4 regions of the Peribacillus sp. 05N428 genome follow, and region 3 is predicted to be linked to each of the others. Evidence: riboswitches for the same ligand, from Rfam matches in the RefSeq annotation. Region 3 holds a riboswitch; each other region holds the start of a gene.
What was found. Region 3 has a riboswitch for thiamine pyrophosphate ahead of thiC (phosphomethylpyrimidine synthase ThiC). Riboswitches for the same ligand answer to the same signal wherever they lie in the genome.

Region 1: linked by a shared signal. The riboswitch ahead of AC1DIV_RS04030 (ABC transporter substrate-binding protein) and the one ahead of thiC (phosphomethylpyrimidine synthase ThiC) in region 3 are both predicted to bind thiamine pyrophosphate.
Region 2: linked by a shared signal. The riboswitch ahead of tenA (thiaminase II) and the one ahead of thiC (phosphomethylpyrimidine synthase ThiC) in region 3 are both predicted to bind thiamine pyrophosphate.
Region 4: linked by a shared signal. The riboswitch ahead of tenA (thiaminase II) and the one ahead of thiC (phosphomethylpyrimidine synthase ThiC) in region 3 are both predicted to bind thiamine pyrophosphate.

What each region holds. Positions count from the first base shown of each region.
Region 1 is NZ_JBFTMS010000003.1:149,450-153,601, forward strand. Features, by position in the region: gene rarD (EamA family transporter RarD) at 1-925, shown strand, start outside; gene AC1DIV_RS04025 (protein-glutamine gamma-glutamyltransferase) at 1,020-1,847, opposite strand; TPP riboswitch at 2,161-2,270, shown strand; gene AC1DIV_RS04030 (ABC transporter substrate-binding protein) at 2,404-3,399, shown strand; gene AC1DIV_RS04035 (thiamine-binding protein) at 3,411-3,695, shown strand; gene AC1DIV_RS04040 (ABC transporter permease) at 3,692-4,152, shown strand, end outside.
Region 2 is NZ_JBFTMS010000001.1:215,125-219,276, reverse strand. Features, by position in the region: gene AC1DIV_RS00965 (ABC transporter ATP-binding protein) at 1-1,338, opposite strand, end outside; gene AC1DIV_RS00960 (ECF transporter S component) at 1,357-1,935, opposite strand; gene tenA (thiaminase II) at 1,951-2,634, opposite strand; TPP riboswitch at 2,770-2,901, opposite strand; gene AC1DIV_RS00950 (SDR family NAD(P)-dependent oxidoreductase) at 3,030-3,776, opposite strand; gene AC1DIV_RS00945 (AMP-binding protein) at 3,833-4,152, opposite strand, start outside.
Region 3 is NZ_JBFTMS010000008.1:164,000-168,151, forward strand. Features, by position in the region: partial or broken gene AC1DIV_RS10755 (DUF3231 family protein) at 1-73, shown strand, start outside; gene AC1DIV_RS10760 (hypothetical protein) at 164-334, opposite strand; gene thiC (phosphomethylpyrimidine synthase ThiC) at 357-2,138, opposite strand; TPP riboswitch at 2,274-2,388, opposite strand; gene AC1DIV_RS10770 (HAD family hydrolase) at 2,505-3,293, opposite strand; gene AC1DIV_RS10775 (histidine phosphatase family protein) at 3,445-3,990, opposite strand.
Region 4 is NZ_JBFTMS010000023.1:11,784-15,935, forward strand. Features, by position in the region: gene thiM (hydroxyethylthiazole kinase) at 1-16, opposite strand, end outside; gene thiD (bifunctional hydroxymethylpyrimidine kinase/phosphomethylpyrimidine kinase) at 13-819, opposite strand; gene thiW (energy coupling factor transporter S component ThiW) at 788-1,309, opposite strand; gene tenA (thiaminase II) at 1,325-2,014, opposite strand; TPP riboswitch at 2,106-2,210, opposite strand; SAM riboswitch class I at 2,368-2,472, shown strand; gene AC1DIV_RS19220 (Fur-regulated basic protein FbpA) at 2,648-2,836, shown strand; gene AC1DIV_RS19225 (aspartyl-phosphate phosphatase Spo0E family protein) at 3,086-3,283, shown strand; gene AC1DIV_RS19230 (GNAT family N-acetyltransferase) at 3,353-3,859, opposite strand; gene AC1DIV_RS19235 (DUF459 domain-containing protein) at 4,048-4,152, shown strand, end outside.

The sequences.
Region 1 (4,152 bases), on a different contig from region 3:
AGTGGATCAACAAAAAGAAGGGGCGATTTATGCAGCCCTTTCTTACATGATGTGGGGAGTTGTGCCGGTTTACTGGAAGTTCCTTCAGGGAGTCGGTGCAATAGAAATTTTAGCTCAGAGGGTATTATGGTCTTTCGTGTTCATGCTGGTTTTATTGATGTTCATGAAAAAATGGCAGGCGTTTCTAGATTATGTCAAAAACATAATGGGAAATCCGAAACTCTTTACGGCATTGCTAACGGCGTCCCTGCTTGTTACAGCTAATTGGGGAGTGTTCATATGGGCCGTTAACTCAGGACGGATCCTCGACACGAGCCTTGGATATTATATCAATCCGCTCGTCAGTGTACTATTGGGAGTGATAGTCTTAAAAGAAAAATTGAGCGGGGCCCAAATCATTTCATTCCTGCTTGCAGGAATCGGAGTCTTGATCCTTGGCATTCATTTCGGCACGATCCCGTGGATCTCTCTTGTTTTGGCCATGACCTTTGGATTATACGGTCTGGCAAAAAAAATGATCAAGGCCGAATCGGCAATCGGGCTGACGCTTGAAACGATGATGGTAACGCCTCTGGCCCTAGGTTACCTGATTTACTTGATGAACAGGTCGGAAATGCAATTCTTTACAGACGGAAGCACAAGCTTGCTGTTGGTGGGCGGCGGGATTGCCACGGCATTGCCTCTTTTATATTTTGCAAAAGGGGCGGAGAAGATCCCGTTATCGATGCTTGGCATTTTTCAGTATATCGCTCCGACCTTATCTTTATTGATCGGGGTATTCGTCTATCATGAAAGTTTCACCAAAGCACATCTTTTAGCCTTTTTGTTCATATGGTCAGCTTTGGCTGTTTATACACTATCCATAACGAAATGGGGGCAGGCAAGTGCCCGCAGGTTCAAAGGCAAAGGGAATATTGGTGCGTGAAAAGAAAAAAATGCTTGGGGAGATTTCTGCCCAAGCATTTTTTTTATGTCGTTACTCAATAAAACGGTTTTATGGCATAGGCGAAATGCCAGGGTCATGAAAGGTATATCTTCGAACCTATTTCAGAAACAATACAATTGGAAAGGCAGGCAGGACTGTTATCGGGATTGGCACGGGGGGAATTCAGTTGGAATTGTCTATAGAAGGAACTATCCAGGAAAATGATATGCGTTGTCAGGAATGCTGATATGGTGGCGTACGGCTTTCTATTGCTATTTAATTCATCGATGATTCCCTGTGCAGTGGTAATCCCGATCCCGTGGCCATAAAAGAGGTTATTCCCTAATAATATGGCATTTTCACCTTGCCATTCAGGGGTTGCCAAGTCGTGATCAGGGTTTTTGAAGTAAACGCAATCACCTGGTAAATAGTCCCTTCCCTGGTGAACGCTGAGAGCCATATTCCTTGGAGGGCGCCAGTCATATAAAAATAGGTCTGAAAAAAGATAGTCGAAATTCCTGGGGCCGATTAAATCCAAAATCGCCTTTAAAAAAGTGACGACTATTGCTGTCCCGCATTCGAAGGCATAAAGCCCCCCATTCATGAAAATGTCAACGAGCGCATCATGAGGGAGAATCCCTGGCTGAAGGGTAAAGGTGCCATCCTTTGAAAGGTGCCAATAACGCTGATTGGATTGAGACTCCTCAAGTGTGGAAAATTCCGGCCCGCTTTTATCCAACGCAATAGCTGCCTCTATGACCCGGTTCCTCAGCTGTATCTCGAAATTAAAATCCCCAAAGTTCCGGTATTCAAAAACGTTAGAATCTTCCTCCAAGCATTGAAGAGTTTCAAGCGATTTGGCAGAGGCTGTACCTGGTTGGATTTGACTGACATCTAACCATTTGTGATTAATCTTTATCATGACATATCCACCTTTTGCTTATGAAATTAAGGGTTTAATAAAACCAGTAAACAAAAATGTCTACACGTAATGCTCATTATATGAATGCTTGCAAAGAAATGACTATTTGGAACGTGTCCGCCACCGTTGCAGCCAGGAATGATTGGAACAGAAAGAGGCAGAATTATTTTGCTTTCAATGATTTTCGTTCCAAAAGATGTTTTGCAAGACATCCTGAAGTGCAAGGAATACCTTTCCAATTAGAGAGTAGAAGCAAATTAGTATTCCTTTTTCCCTATGAATTGATATAATGAGAGAGAAAAGTTCATATGTGCGAGAAATGTAGGGGGGCCAGTACTGCTGGCTGAGATTGCATCCATTAGATGCTGACTCTTTGAACCTGATCTGGGTGATGCCAGCGGAGGGAACATATTATGACTGATTTTCTGTTTTGTATGTTAACGTCCGAATTCATCTTCGGGCGTTTTTTGCTTTTTTATCCAGTATTTGAATAGCCCTGGAGCCCCATCATGGTTCCGGCATATGAATCTTATAAGATGTGTAGGAGGATAATGACTTGAATAAATTCTTACCACTGTTAACTTCGTTCTTCCTTTTAGCTGGATGCGGAGCAGGCGGAACTAATGAAAAAGAAGAAGCATCTAAAAATGAAGAATTAAAAAAGGTATCGGTCGTGCTCGATTGGACACCGAATACAAACCATACAGGATTGTATGTAGCCAAGGAAAAAGGTTATTTTAAAGAACAAGGTCTTGATGTGGAGATTATCATGCCAGGTGAAGCGGGAGCTGATAAGCTTGTCGCTTCAGGGAAATCTGAATTTGGCGTGAGCTACCAGGAGGGCATAACGCAGGCCCGCGTGCAGGGCGTGCCGATTGTTTCGGTAGCTGCCGTCATCCAGCATAATACCTCGGGGTTCGCTTCCCCTGAGGCAAAGGACATTACGACTCCCAAGGATTTTGAAGGGAAGACTTATGGTGGCTGGGGATCTCCGGTTGAAAAGGCCATTATTGATTCACTCATGAAAAAGGATAATGCGGATGTAAATGAAGTGGACATAGTCAATACAGGAGACACGGATTTTTTCACTTCGGTTAAAAGGGATATAGATTTTGCCTGGATTTATTATGGTTGGACAGGCATTGAGGCTGAGTTGCGAAATGAAAAGCTTAATATGGTGTACTTAACCGAATACTCTGATAAGCTTGATTACTATACGCCTGTTTTGACTACAAATGAAAAGATGATAAAAGAAGATCCCGAGACTGTTAAAGCATTCGTTCATGCAGCTTCGAAAGGGTACCAGTTTGCGATTAAGAATCCTGATGATGCAGCGGAAGTGTTAATTGAGTCTGCACCGGATCTTGATCCAGAACTAGTGAAGAAAAGCCAGGAGTGGCTTGCAGCCAAGTATCAGGATGATGCTCCGCGATGGGGTGAACAAAAGCTTGAAATTTGGAAGAATTACAGTGAGTGGATGACTGAAAATAAGCTTCTTGAAGGTGATTTCGATCCTGAAAAGGCATTTACCAATGAATTTTTACCAAATTAGGAGGAAATACAATGGCCAATTCATTAATTAGTATACAAATTATTCCTAAAGGGGAAAATGTCATCCCTATGGTCGATGAAGCAATCAAGATCATTGAAGAATCAGGTGTCAAGTATGAGGTTCACCCGCTTGAAACGACAATGGAGGGGGAGCTTTCCGAACTTTTTGCCGTGATAGAAAAAATGAATGTAAGAATGATTGAAATAGGATCGCCGAATGTCATTTCCCAAGTGAAAATATTATATCAGCCAAGCGGGATTACGATGGATACGTTAACGGAGAAATATCGGGCATGATCGGAAGGGGAATTTGGAAGAAGGGGGCTCCCTTCTTTCTTTTATTATTGTTGCTGATTGTATGGGAGTCAGTGACAGTCTTATTGAAAGTTGAAGAATGGCTGCTTCCCGCTCCATCGGCCATTTTCATTGAAGGAATTGAGTCGTCCCGCAATCTTTACGGACACCTTATATCCACAACCGAGCTTGCGTTGTCGGGATTTTTTATTGGAAGCTGCATCGGCTTATTGATCGCGGCCATCCTACACCTATTTCCAGGTGTGAAGGACGCGGTTTATCCTCTGCTCATACTATCACAAAATATACCCATCATTGTTTTGGCGCCGCTTTTGGTGATCTGGTTTGGCTTTGGCATGCTGCCTAAGTTAATCGTGATTTCACTTGTATGTTTTTTTCCGGTTGCGGTCGCATCATTGGACGGTTTTCGCCAGACACCATACGAGCTTAAGCATTATTT
Region 2 (4,152 bases), on a different contig from region 3:
ATGAGTTACCATGATCACTGTTATTCCACGTCTTCGATATTCCTCAAACCATTCCAGTAATGCAAAGGTATTTTTCGAATCTTGACCAAAGGTCGGCTCATCCAGGAGAATGATTTTTTTGTCTATTACGATTGAGGCTGCTACGCTTAAGCGACGCTTTTGCCCCATTGATAATTGAAATGGATGTTTATCCCGATGTGCCTCAAGACGGAAAACTTTAAGCAATGAGCGGACTCTCTCATCTATTTCTTGTTGCGGCCTTTTATCAATACGCAATGAATAAGCAATCTCTTCATATACAGTATTTGCAACGAACTGAAACTCAGGATTTTGAAAGACAAACGTCATATGATCCGTTGGATTTTTCACCATTTTAATGGGGTTCCCCAATAATTCATACGTACCTTTCGTTTTTATGAATTGCATCAATGCATGCAAAAGTGTACTCTTGCCCGCTCCATTTTCTCCCCTGATCACAATCCATTCTCCTGAATGCACCTTCAGCTCTTCAACGTGTATTTTTTCCTCTTTATTCCGAAAACCGCTAAATCCTTGCACATCCAGAAGGGGTAAACCATCTGTAAAATGGTATTCCCTAGTGGGTGCATTACTCTGTATATATTCATCCCAAACACCAGGGAACCAAATTCCATGTTCTCTCATTTCATTTTTATATAGGGAAAGAATGGTGTCTCTTGGACCATCAGCTATGATTTGACCGTCATCGTTTAAAAGCACGATTCGTTCGATGAATTCTAAAACATGGTCAATTTTATGTTCGACGATAATAACCGTTTTGTCTTTTCCGACTTCCTTCAACAAGTCCCAGATTTCTTTCGTTCCTTCTGGATCAAGCATGGCGGTCGGTTCATCTAAAAATATAACTTCTGGTTCAAGGGCCAATACTGAAGCAATTGCCAGACGCTGTTTCATCCCGCCTGATAATGTGTCAATACTTGTATGGTCCAGGTTCAATCCTACTTTACGGAAATGATTTTGAATCTTCTCTTTCATTTCTTCTTTAGGGACGGAAAGATTCTCTAGGACAAAGGCAATTTCCTCATCGGCAAATGGCATGCAAAACTGGCTATCAGGGTCTTGAAAAACATACCCCCATGAAGAAGGGCATTTCAATTTCTCCGCTTTCATCGGGACTTCGATGGAATTCGGAATCAATCCGCTTAACACTTGCAACAGAGTGGATTTACCACATCCAGATGGTCCCAACAATAACACTTTTTCTCCCTGATCAAATGATAGTGATAGGTCCTTGAATATCAAAGATTCATCACCGGGAAATTTCATTCTTAACTTTTCAACAGAAACGATTGGTTCCATGGCCCTCAACCTCTTCTTTTAATCAAGTTCTGCATAATCTTTATTGGAAACCGGACGCACAAGATTAGTTACCCCTGTTGCTTCCAGGACTTTAACTAGATAATAAGCGGTCACACCTGCAAAGAATATGGAACCCACAAACCTCGCTATCATGAATAACGATAGATTCCAAGTAGAAAGCGCACCTATTTCCCCGTATGCAAAATCCATGATAACTGATGCCAGGCAGGAAGCCATCGCAGCTAAAACGGCCACCGGCATATTGAATTTTTTATATTTGAACCCCATGAACACCAGTTCCGCGAACAAACCTTGGACCACCCCATATAACAGTACAGTCAGCCCCCATGGGGAACCTAGAAAGAATTCCCCTGAAGCTGCAGCTATCTCCGCCAAAAGTGCCACACCCGGTTTCCGTAAAATGAAAAAGGCGACAGGGCCAGCTATAAACCACATTCCATAAATAAGTTGATCCAGATGTAATCCTAATGGTTTAACGGAATAATAAATCGAACCCCAAAGGATATAAACGATTCCAAATGCTACCGCAATCACGATCGTGACTAATATATCCGTTAATTTCAATCCTTTTTTCATTGTTTCATTCTCCTTTTATACTTCTAATGTTTCCTTATGAACGGGCCATGTCTCTAAACGATAAGCCATTTCCCAAAATGAGTATTCATATTGGCTGCTGAGAATAAAATGCTCTTTCATTCTCGCCTTATCTTCTTCAGTTACTTTTTCAGCAATCTCATCCAGCCTCGCAATTTGTTCTTCCACCAAAGTGCGGAACCACTCTCCTCCGTAAGCCGCTATCCATTCTTGATAAATCGGCTCTTCGGGCATGCACCCTTGCAGCTTTTCACCTATCTCATAATACAGCCAGTAGCACGGCAAGATAGCTGCAATAACATCTCCTAAATGTCCCGAATAAGCCGCACGATACATATGGGAAGTATAAGCATAGGCAGTCGGGGCAGGCTTGAAATCTTCCCGTTCTTCTTTTGTGATGCCTAATCTCTCGGAAAAATTCTCATGAAGCTTCAACTCCGCTTCATATGTTCCTTGTGCATGGCCGGCAAGCCTGCTTGTTGTATGTAAATCTGTAGCTTTGACTGCCCCTAAGGCTTGAACTCTAGCAAAATGAGATAAATAATAGGCATCTTGCATGACATAAAAACGGAAACACTCCAATGGCAATGTGCCATCTCCTATTCCTGCTACAAACGGATGATTAAAACTAGCTTCCCAAATGTGATCAACTTCCTTACGGATTTCCTCTGAAAACTTCATGTCCATTACCTCCAAATTGTATTTTTTCATTGAACGATACAGAAAAAAACACTTATCACCCCTTTTTTTGCAAACAAAAAACCACTTTCTTAAACGTAAAGAAAGTGGTTGTACAAGAAATAATACAGAAATGTATAGTTCCAGACCCCACTTCCCTACGCTGGTATAAACCAGATCAGGTTCTAAGGGTCTTAAAGTCATACTTTAATCTCAGCTTTTGTGGGTAAAAAATCAACTTTTACCTATAAAGCACCCCTAGTGGTACAAATTGTATATTAAAATTCATTTGCCTTTATATTAACACGATAAATCCAATTGTCAAACGTATTAGAAAAGTTTTCTTGATTTAGGGTTACTAAACTTTCAATCTTCCATACCCACATAACCACGATCTATTAAACCATTGTTAATCCACCATTTACGGAAAGAGTTTGCCCCGTAATATACCCTGCCTCTTCCGAAACGAAATAGGAAACAGCACTGGCAATGTCCTCTGGTTGTGCTAGCCGGCGGAATGGAATCGCTTTTTCCAAGGCGCTAGCTATACCTTCATTATATGAGCCTATTTCTTGAAATAGGGGCGTATCAGCAGGACCTGGCGCTATACAATTGATGTTGAGTTTATGACGTGCCATTTCTCTTGCTATCGTTTTTGTAAAGGCAATAACCCCTCCTTTAGCAGCCGAATAAACTGCTTCTCCACTTGATCCGACTCTAGCTGCATCGGATGCAATATTTACTACCTTACCGTATCCATTTTCAATCATGAGAGGTAAAATTTCCTTGCATGTATGGATCTGCCCAAGTAAATTAATATCGATAATCCTTTTCCATGTGCTGGGATCACTTTTTAAAAATGGTTCCACCTTATCCCAGCCTGCATTATTAACCAATATATCTATTCTATGATAATAGTTCACTGATTCTTCGACGGCTTTTTTTACACTTTCTAATTTCGTTACATCACAATGGACCGCTCTGGCTTCAAAACCCGACTTTTCGATTAAAGAAACCGTTTCCTCTGCATTTTTAAGATTAATATCAGCCACGATGACGTTAATATTGCGAGAAGCCAATTTTTTTGAAATTTCTCTGCCAATTCCGCTTCCAGCACCTGTGATAAATGCCATTCTTTTTGTCATCATATTCCCCTCCACTTTCACTATTTCGTCAATATGGATTTATTTAAGCTGCTTGCTTATATATTGTCAGTTATCCTTTCATTAATCATTTCCCGGAGCCGGAATTTCTGAATTTTCCCGCTTGCCGTACGAGGAAAGTCATCCATTATTTCAATAAATTCAGGCCAATATTGTTTTGCCAATCCCTTTTCCAGGAGAAATTCCTGCATGGAATCCAGCGTGATCGGGCTCTTCCCCGTTTTCATACTGATACATGCACATGCTTTTTCCTGAAGACGGGAATCTGGAACCGCAATAACCTGAGCACTAGAAATATCCGGGTGTTCATACAGTACATTTTCTACATAAGCGACTGGAATATTTTCACCGCCACGTA
Region 3 (4,152 bases):
CTTCCTTAGATTGAATAAGGAAAAAGGATGGCTTGTCCCTCCTCCTCTTCATATTAATAAAACAAGTATGTAAATAGTAATGAAAGATCCCCTTAATCATGTTTTGTGATTGAATGTCCAACATGATTAAGGGAGTCATTCCATAAGGACGATTATGGAATCATTACCATTGCAGACTTTCGATCAAGTGGCACTTTGTACATTGTTGACTATAATCATTTTTCACAAATTCATGGTTACAATTCTCCCGAAAAATGTTCAGCTCCCTTTTCAGCTGCTCCAATTGAGTTTCCAACTGTTTCATTTCAACTTTTATCTGGATTACCCGATTCATCGAATTCTCCCTCTCGTCGGAATCATTGATAGATTTCCCCATCCGTTTTCCTAAATTCATTCGCTTTTTCTTTAAGCCCTTCATCGATTACCGACTCAAAACCCAGACCCTTTTCCTTCGCCAAATCACGAATGTCCTGAGAGATTCTCATACTGCAGAATTTCGGTCCGCACATTGAACAGAAATGGGCTGTTTTGGCCCCTTCTGCCGGAAGAGTTTCATCGTGATACTCAACCGCCCTTTCAGGATCAAGGGAAAGATTGAATTGATCTCTCCAACGGAATTCGAATCTAGCCTTCGAAAGGGCATCATCCCGTTTTCTTGCCTGCGGATGGCCTTTTGCAAGATCAGCTGCGTGTGCTGCAATTTTATAAGTAATGACCCCTACCCGAACATCCTCTTTATTCGGCAGTCCCAAATGCTCTTTCGGTGTCACATAGCAAAGCATGGCAGTTCCAAACCATCCAATCATGGCAGCACCAATCGCAGAAGTGATATGGTCGTATCCAGGAGCTATATCCGTCGTCAATGGTCCCAGGGTATAGAATGGTGCTTCTTGACAGACTTCCAGCTGCTTATCCATATTTTCTTTAATCAAATGCATCGGTACGTGGCCGGGTCCCTCCACCATGACTTGAACGTCGTGCTTCCAAGCAATCTTCGTCAATTCCCCAAGTGTTTCCAATTCCGCAAATTGTGCCTCATCGTTTGCATCTGCAATGGATCCCGGACGGAGACCGTCACCTAATGAGAAAGAAACATCATACGTCTTCATGATTTCACAAATCTCTTCAAAGTGTGTATAGAGAAAACTTTCTTGGTGGTGGGCCAAGCACCATTGTGCCATGATGGAGCCTCCCCGGGAAACAATACCCGTAACTCGCTTTGCTGTCATGGGGATGTATCGCAAAAGTACACCAGCGTGTATGGTGAAGTAATCGACACCTTGCTCAGCCTGCTCGATTAATGTATCCCGGAAAACTTCCCAATTTAAATCTTCCGCGACCCCATTCACTTTTTCCAATGCTTGATATATCGGAACCGTCCCAACCGGCACAGGTGAATTCCTGATAATCCATTCCCGCGTCGTGTGAATATTCTTTCCTGTGGAAAGATCCATTATGTTGTCTGCACCCCATCGTGTAGCCCAAGTCATTTTCTCCACTTCAGCTTCGATCGATGAACTGACAGCTGAATTTCCTATATTCGCATTTATCTTCACGTGAAAATTACGTCCGATGATCATGGGCTCACTTTCAGGATGGTTAATATTTGCCGGAATGATTGCCCGCCCGCTAGCTACCTCTTCCCTTACAAACTCAGGGGCTACATTTTCCCTGATCGAAATGAACTCCATTTCTGGAGTAATGATCCCTTTGCGGGCATAATGGAGCTGGGTTACGTTTTTCCCTTTCACCGCACGCAATGGTTTTCTTTTCAATCCCGGAAAAACTTCGGCATTGGATTGTGACTCCACTTTTCTATATCCGTTATCTTCAGGCTTTATTTCACGCCCTTCATACTCTTCAACATCTTCCCGTTCCAGAACCCAGCTGCGTCTAATCGGGGCAAGGCCTTTATGAATATCAATCGGATATTCTGAATCCGTATAGAAGCCGCTTGTATCATATACACGTAAAGGCGGATTCTCCTCTTCGCCGAATGCCCCTGTTGTCGGACTTAGCTCAATTTCACGCATAGGTACTTTAATATCGGGTCTAGATCCCTCAACATACACTTTTTTACTCCCGGCAAAACTGGACATAATTGAAACGTTCATGTCATTTACTGAATTACTCTTCATGATTTCATTTCTCCTTTTTAAGTTCATTTAAAAAGGACAAAATCCAATCCATTTCGCACGAAAAAGCCAGGTCTCATATTTAAGACCCGGCTAACGTTAGTATGACTACAGAAATGACCGATTGAAATGTCATCGTTTAGTAGATTCTAACTTCCCCACGCTGGTATGAACCAGATCAGGTCCTGAGGGTTAAGAAGCTTAAGCGCTTCTCTCTCAGCCCAACTTTTATTGGACACCCCTAGTCTGAATAATTTAATTGATTACAGGGTAACTATATCTCACCCTTTTCATTCTGTAAATAATTTGAAAGACCTAATATTTTCTCTGCAATCATTTAAAATTTGTTATTTGGAGGAGGACCGCCAATTAATTCCCCAGGCTCTCAAGGATAGGGAAAAGCTCCTCTAAATGCTTGATTTCATAGGTTGGAAGCACTTCATTCCGTTCCTTATCATGGCGATTTATCCAAACCGACTTTATGCCTACCCGTGATGCTCCAAGGATATCGGTCATTAAATTATCGCCGACCATCAATACTTCATCCTTATCAAGCTCCATGATTTCCAAAGCGTGCTCAAAAATGGAGGCATCCGGTTTACCTCGTCCAAATGCGCCTGAAATCACGATTTGGTCGAAATAAGGAACCAGTTCAGGCGTTATTTCAAGTTTGGTATTTTGCAGTTCAGGAGATCCGTTCGTTAGCAATAGCAATTTGTACTTCCCTTTTAATTCATCCAGAACACGGAATGTTTCTTCATAGATAAATGGCTTTTTGCGTCTTTCGGCCGGGAAACGTTCTGCCAGTTCAAGCCCAAATTCCGGGTCATCGATCCCTAATGCCTTCAAGCCCCTCGTCCACGCTTCTTTCCGATAAGCCGGTGCAATCCCGGCCATCTTCCGGAATTCATCATGATCATCCTGAAAATTCCCCCATAGTCCCTCAAATGGGTTGATTCCGATCATTTGAGTGAATGCATATGTATCGTAAGAAGAATAAAGATCACGCGCTTCCTTCCGCACCGCTTCTTCAAACTCGTCGACATTCAGACCATATTTCTCCTTGGCAACTTCGCATGTGGCCACAAAAGCTTCTTTTACACTTTTCTGATCCCATAGTAATGTATCATCTAAATCAAAAAAAACTGCCTTCAGCAAAATGTCCACCCCTCTTTCCCCAATATTGAATTCGTAAAAATTACACTATTACAATAATAAACCACAACCAATAAAAAAAGAATAACTATTCGGAAAATGCCTGCCTCTTTCTTCGCAAAATGGCTTACCTTTTCCGGTGGGAACCATATATTCATTTCCCTTTTCCGCTTTCAAATATATACAATTTTCCATTACTGGCAATCTTGAACTTTGGACCGGTGAACCCCCGTCGGATCAGCTCTTTCCTCATATATACCATGAGGGCGGCATGACTCACGATCAGAACATTCCTTTCCCCCTTTGCAAAGACTTCATCCAATACTTTATTGATTCTTTGCTCTGCAATCTTAATTTCCGCCCTTGTCTGCTTGTTGATCACCGAGCAGCAGCGAATCCAGATGGCCCAAAGGATGAACGGCAGCTTAATCCTTCCTCTCAAAGGGGGCGAAGGTATTTCCCGCAGCTCCTCCATCCGATGAACCGTGCCTGGATAGATGTGTTCCGCTGTCTTGACGGCTCTCGACATATCACTGCAATAACATTCCTGCCATTCCTCCACGCCAAATAAAGTCGTTCCATAAATAATATCCGCTGCATCATAGTCCACAAACCATTGCTTCATATCATCCGCCGTCACAGATTTCCCAGTAGGAAATTCATGTGCCACCTTAAAATGCCGTACCAAACCAATTTTCATATATTCTCCTTTTTATCTTTTAAAATATTCGTTTCTATTTCTTATAAAAGCCCTTAACAATATATTAACCTATGTAAAGCAATATAATAAATGCAAGTTGAAACCATTAAAACCTGGTCAAAGGTTCTCACAGATTGTGTCACTGCAAGCATTTAATTATCA
Region 4 (4,152 bases), on a different contig from region 3:
CTGAAGAAATCTTCATAACAAGTCACTCCGTTCTTTTTTTGAATATGAATGAAAATGATGGACAGGTCCATGACCTTTACCGATTGAAAAGCTATTGCTTATCGCTTCGGAAATATAGGTCTTGGCTTGTTCGATCGAGACTTGCAATGGCAGTCCATTTGCCAGGTTAGATGTAATGGCGGATGATAGGGTGCAGCCCGTACCATGAGTGTTTTTGGTATGAATGCGCTCTCCCTTGATCCAGTGGAAGTCAGTACCATCATAAAAAAGATCATTTGGATTTCCTGCTGCATGGCCGCCTTTAAGTAAAACGGCTTTGGGACCCATTTCTTGTATCGAAATGCATGCCCTGTAGAAATCTTGTTTCGTCCGAATCGGGAAGCCAGTAAGTACTTCCGCTTCTGGTACATTGGGTGTTACAAGAGTTGCAAGCGGAAGCAATTCCGTTTTTAAGGCAGAGACGGCCTTTTCGTCGAGCAAATGGTGGCCGCTTTTGGAAATCATGACAGGGTCAAGGATAACGATGGCAGGCATGAAGGTTTTAAGGGACGCAGCGACCGTTTCCACGATTTCTTTAGATCCAAGCATGCCTATTTTTACTGCATCGACAGGAATATCTTCAAAGATAGCTGCAATTTGATCCGATATGATAGCTGTTTCAATGGGCTGTACAGAACGGACTTCCATTGTGTTTTGGGCGGTTACGGCTGTGATGGCAGACATTCCAAATACACCATGTGCAGAAAATGTTTTTAAATCCGCTTGTATTCCAGCACCGCCCCCTGAATCAGAGCCTGCGATCGTTAATGCTGTTTTCATAAAAAAACCCCTTCATATAATTATTTTTTAGCAGTATTTTAAGTAATATGAAAGCTAAAATCGCCCCTGCGAATGAACTGAACATAAAAGCCGGTAAAAAACCAAAAAGAGCAGCTTTTTCTCCCAATAGGAGGGTTGCAAGCGGATAACAGGCCAGGGAACCGAGAATGCCGGTCCCGATCACTTCCCCTAAACAGGCGAATTTTAAGCTTTGTGTTTTTCGATAAAGGATGGCGGCCAAAAGTGCACCAATCATGCTGCCGGGAAAGGCGAAAATTGAACCGGTACCAGACATGTTTCTAATGATGGAAACTAAAAAAGCTTGTGTCACAGCATATGTAGGCCCCAATAGAACCGCCGTCAGGACATTTGCCAGATGTTGAATAGGAAAGATTTTTGCAAATCCTGCAGGGATGAAAATAAATGAACTGGTCAGCGTCGTTAAAGCCGTGATCATGGCTGTCAATGTCAGTTTCTTGATAGGATTCATCCTCATGTCAACCACCTACAGAGGCCAATCCTGCTCATTTTGAACCATGTCCCAGAATAAATATTCATATCGGGAAGTAACCAAAAAGTGCTTTTCTAATCTAAGAAGTTCCTTTTCAGGCATGCCTTCCGTCAATTCTTCCAACAAAGTGATCAGCCACTTGTGTGCTTCCCCGAATTCAGGAGATGAATAGGACCTTATCCAATCTGCGTAGCGATTGTTTTCCAGTGCTGCTCCATTTTGTTCTTTTAATAGCAAACCGATTTCATAATAATCCCAAGCGCAGGGCAGGAGACAGGCGATCAAGTCTGCCAAAGTCCCATGCTGAGCTGCATTTAGCATGTAACCTGTATAGGCTAGAGTGGTTGGAGTAGGTTCTGTACTTTCCAATTCCTTGGAGCTGATCCCGAATTCGGAAGCATAATGCCGATGAATATCCATTTCCACTTGAAGGGTTTCATTTAAAATGCTCGCAAATTTTGCCATGGTTTCGATGTTATGGGCTTTGATGACACCTAAAGCAAAGAGCTTGGAATAATCCATGAGATAGACATAGTCCTGCTTCAGGTAATAGGCAAATTTCTTTTCAGGAAGTGTACCGTTTCCAATTGCCTGGACAAAGGGATGTGAATGGTTCCTTTTCCAAATCTCTTTTGCCCGTGCATGCAGTCTATCACTGAATGTTTCTAATTTTGTATTCTCCATTGTTCATCCTCCTATAGAATGGCTCCTTTTGTTGAATAAAAAACCCCGTTCCTGAATACGGAACGGGGTAGATGGATATAGTCTGTAAAATGGACGATATCATCCACTTCCCTCCGCCGGTATGAGCCGGTTCAGGTTCAAAGGGTCCGGAACTAATTCCATCTCAGTCTTAAAAAAGACTCCCCTAGTGGTGTGAATTGTATGTAATTACTGACATCATATCAGAAAGACAAGAAAATGCAACCCGTATTTGAAAGAGGAATCACTTTATGTCCAGGAAAAAAGGGAGAACCAGGTAATTGACTTTTGAAGATTATTAGGTTAGAATCATTTCTACATCATTATATATCGAATTCTTATCCAGAGAGGTGGAGGGACTTGGCCCTAAGAAACCTCGGCAGCGGACCCGTTTAGGGAACTGTGCTAAATCCAACAAGCATATGCTTGGAAGATAAGAAGAGCCGTACGGACACTGTCAGCCTCTTCTTAAATTAGAAGGGGCTTTTATTTTTGGGAAATAACGTTTAGTGACATACTAGAAAAGGTATATATAATTTGGTGAAATCAAACAAGTTGATAAAGTTTAGCTAACTAGAAGCAGGCACTAGGACGACTGGGAAAGGAGCCATTTACATGGCAGAATTATTTAAGAGGATTGAACAGAGGAAGGCAAAACTCATTGAAGAGCTATTGGCCAATGGAGTATACAAAACCTCTGATGAAAGGCACCTTTATGATGCCCCATTAAAAGTACTTGAAGATGAATATAAGATTGTTATAAATAGACCTAATAACGAGTCACCTTCTGAATGGATGACATAGTAAACGGAATACAATATTTGGATTTTTGGATAAGGGATATGATGTAAGCATTCGCAGTCTACACTAGTGGATGCTTTTTTTGCGTTTATTAGAAAACGACACAAATTATACATAATTAAATAACAAAATAGGTGTTTTGTCACATTTGACCTATAAAATAACACATTTAATTTCTGAAAAATAGTTGATTTTAACTAGTGGTTTCATTATGATGAAAGTGTAAAAATATTGAATAAATGGGAGGTGACTATGATGCCTTGCCGTAAGGTAACTATAGAAAAAGTAGAAGAGAAGAGACAGGAAATGATAAAGTTGGGAGCGATTTACGGCTTAACAAGTCTGCTGACTGTACAAGCCAGTCAAGAATTGGATACGCTATTGAATACGTTAGCAAGTAAAAGAGATTCTGAATATTTTTCCCTTCAAGAAGCATATAGGTATTTTTAAATTAGCAATTCGACCTGTATTAATCTGAAAAAGCTACTGCTCAAGGCAATAGCTCTAAAGAATTATATATTAAATATCGACACGTTTACCTAGAATGATCAAATCCCGCTCAATGCCATCCATCTCGGCAACTTGAGGTAAATGTGCCCATTCTTCAAACCCGAATTTGGAAAAAAGCTTAAGGCTTGGTGTATTATGGGCGAAAATGAAACCCAATAAAGTCTTAACGCCTAATTTTGGACTCAATTCAATTGCCTTTCGAATCGAAATTTGTCCAATTCCTTTTCCCCGGAAATAATCATCAATGTAAATACTGATTTCGGCAGTGGAATTATATGCCGGTCGGCCATAAAAGGATTGAAAGCTCATCCATCCAGCGGTTTTCCCTTCTATAGTAATGATATATAGCGGTCTACTTTCTGAATGATGTTCCTCAAACCATTTAACCCTCGATTGGACGGATACAGGTTCCGTATCTGCCGTGACCATTCTTGAAGCAATTGTCGAATTATATATTTCAACAATTCTGGGTAGATCAGATAGTTCTGCCTCTCTAAACTCTATGTGTTCTTCCATGATTTAAACTCCTAACTATCATTTATTCAATCTCCAGAATGAAGGGTAATCCCGTTTCCATTGAAAGTTTTATATTATCATACACTCTTTATTCTTTATCTGACAATTCTTTTTTATGTTAGTACTGCAGATTTTTTGGGTATGAAAAAGATTAAATACTTCTAGTAAAAAGACAAGAGGAGAACCAAATGAAAAAATTGGCAGGTATATTGATTATCGTACTGGTTATATGTTTTGCTGCATATGAATTTCAGGCCTCGGAGTCGGAAGATGTGCAAAGGGTCATGGCTTTT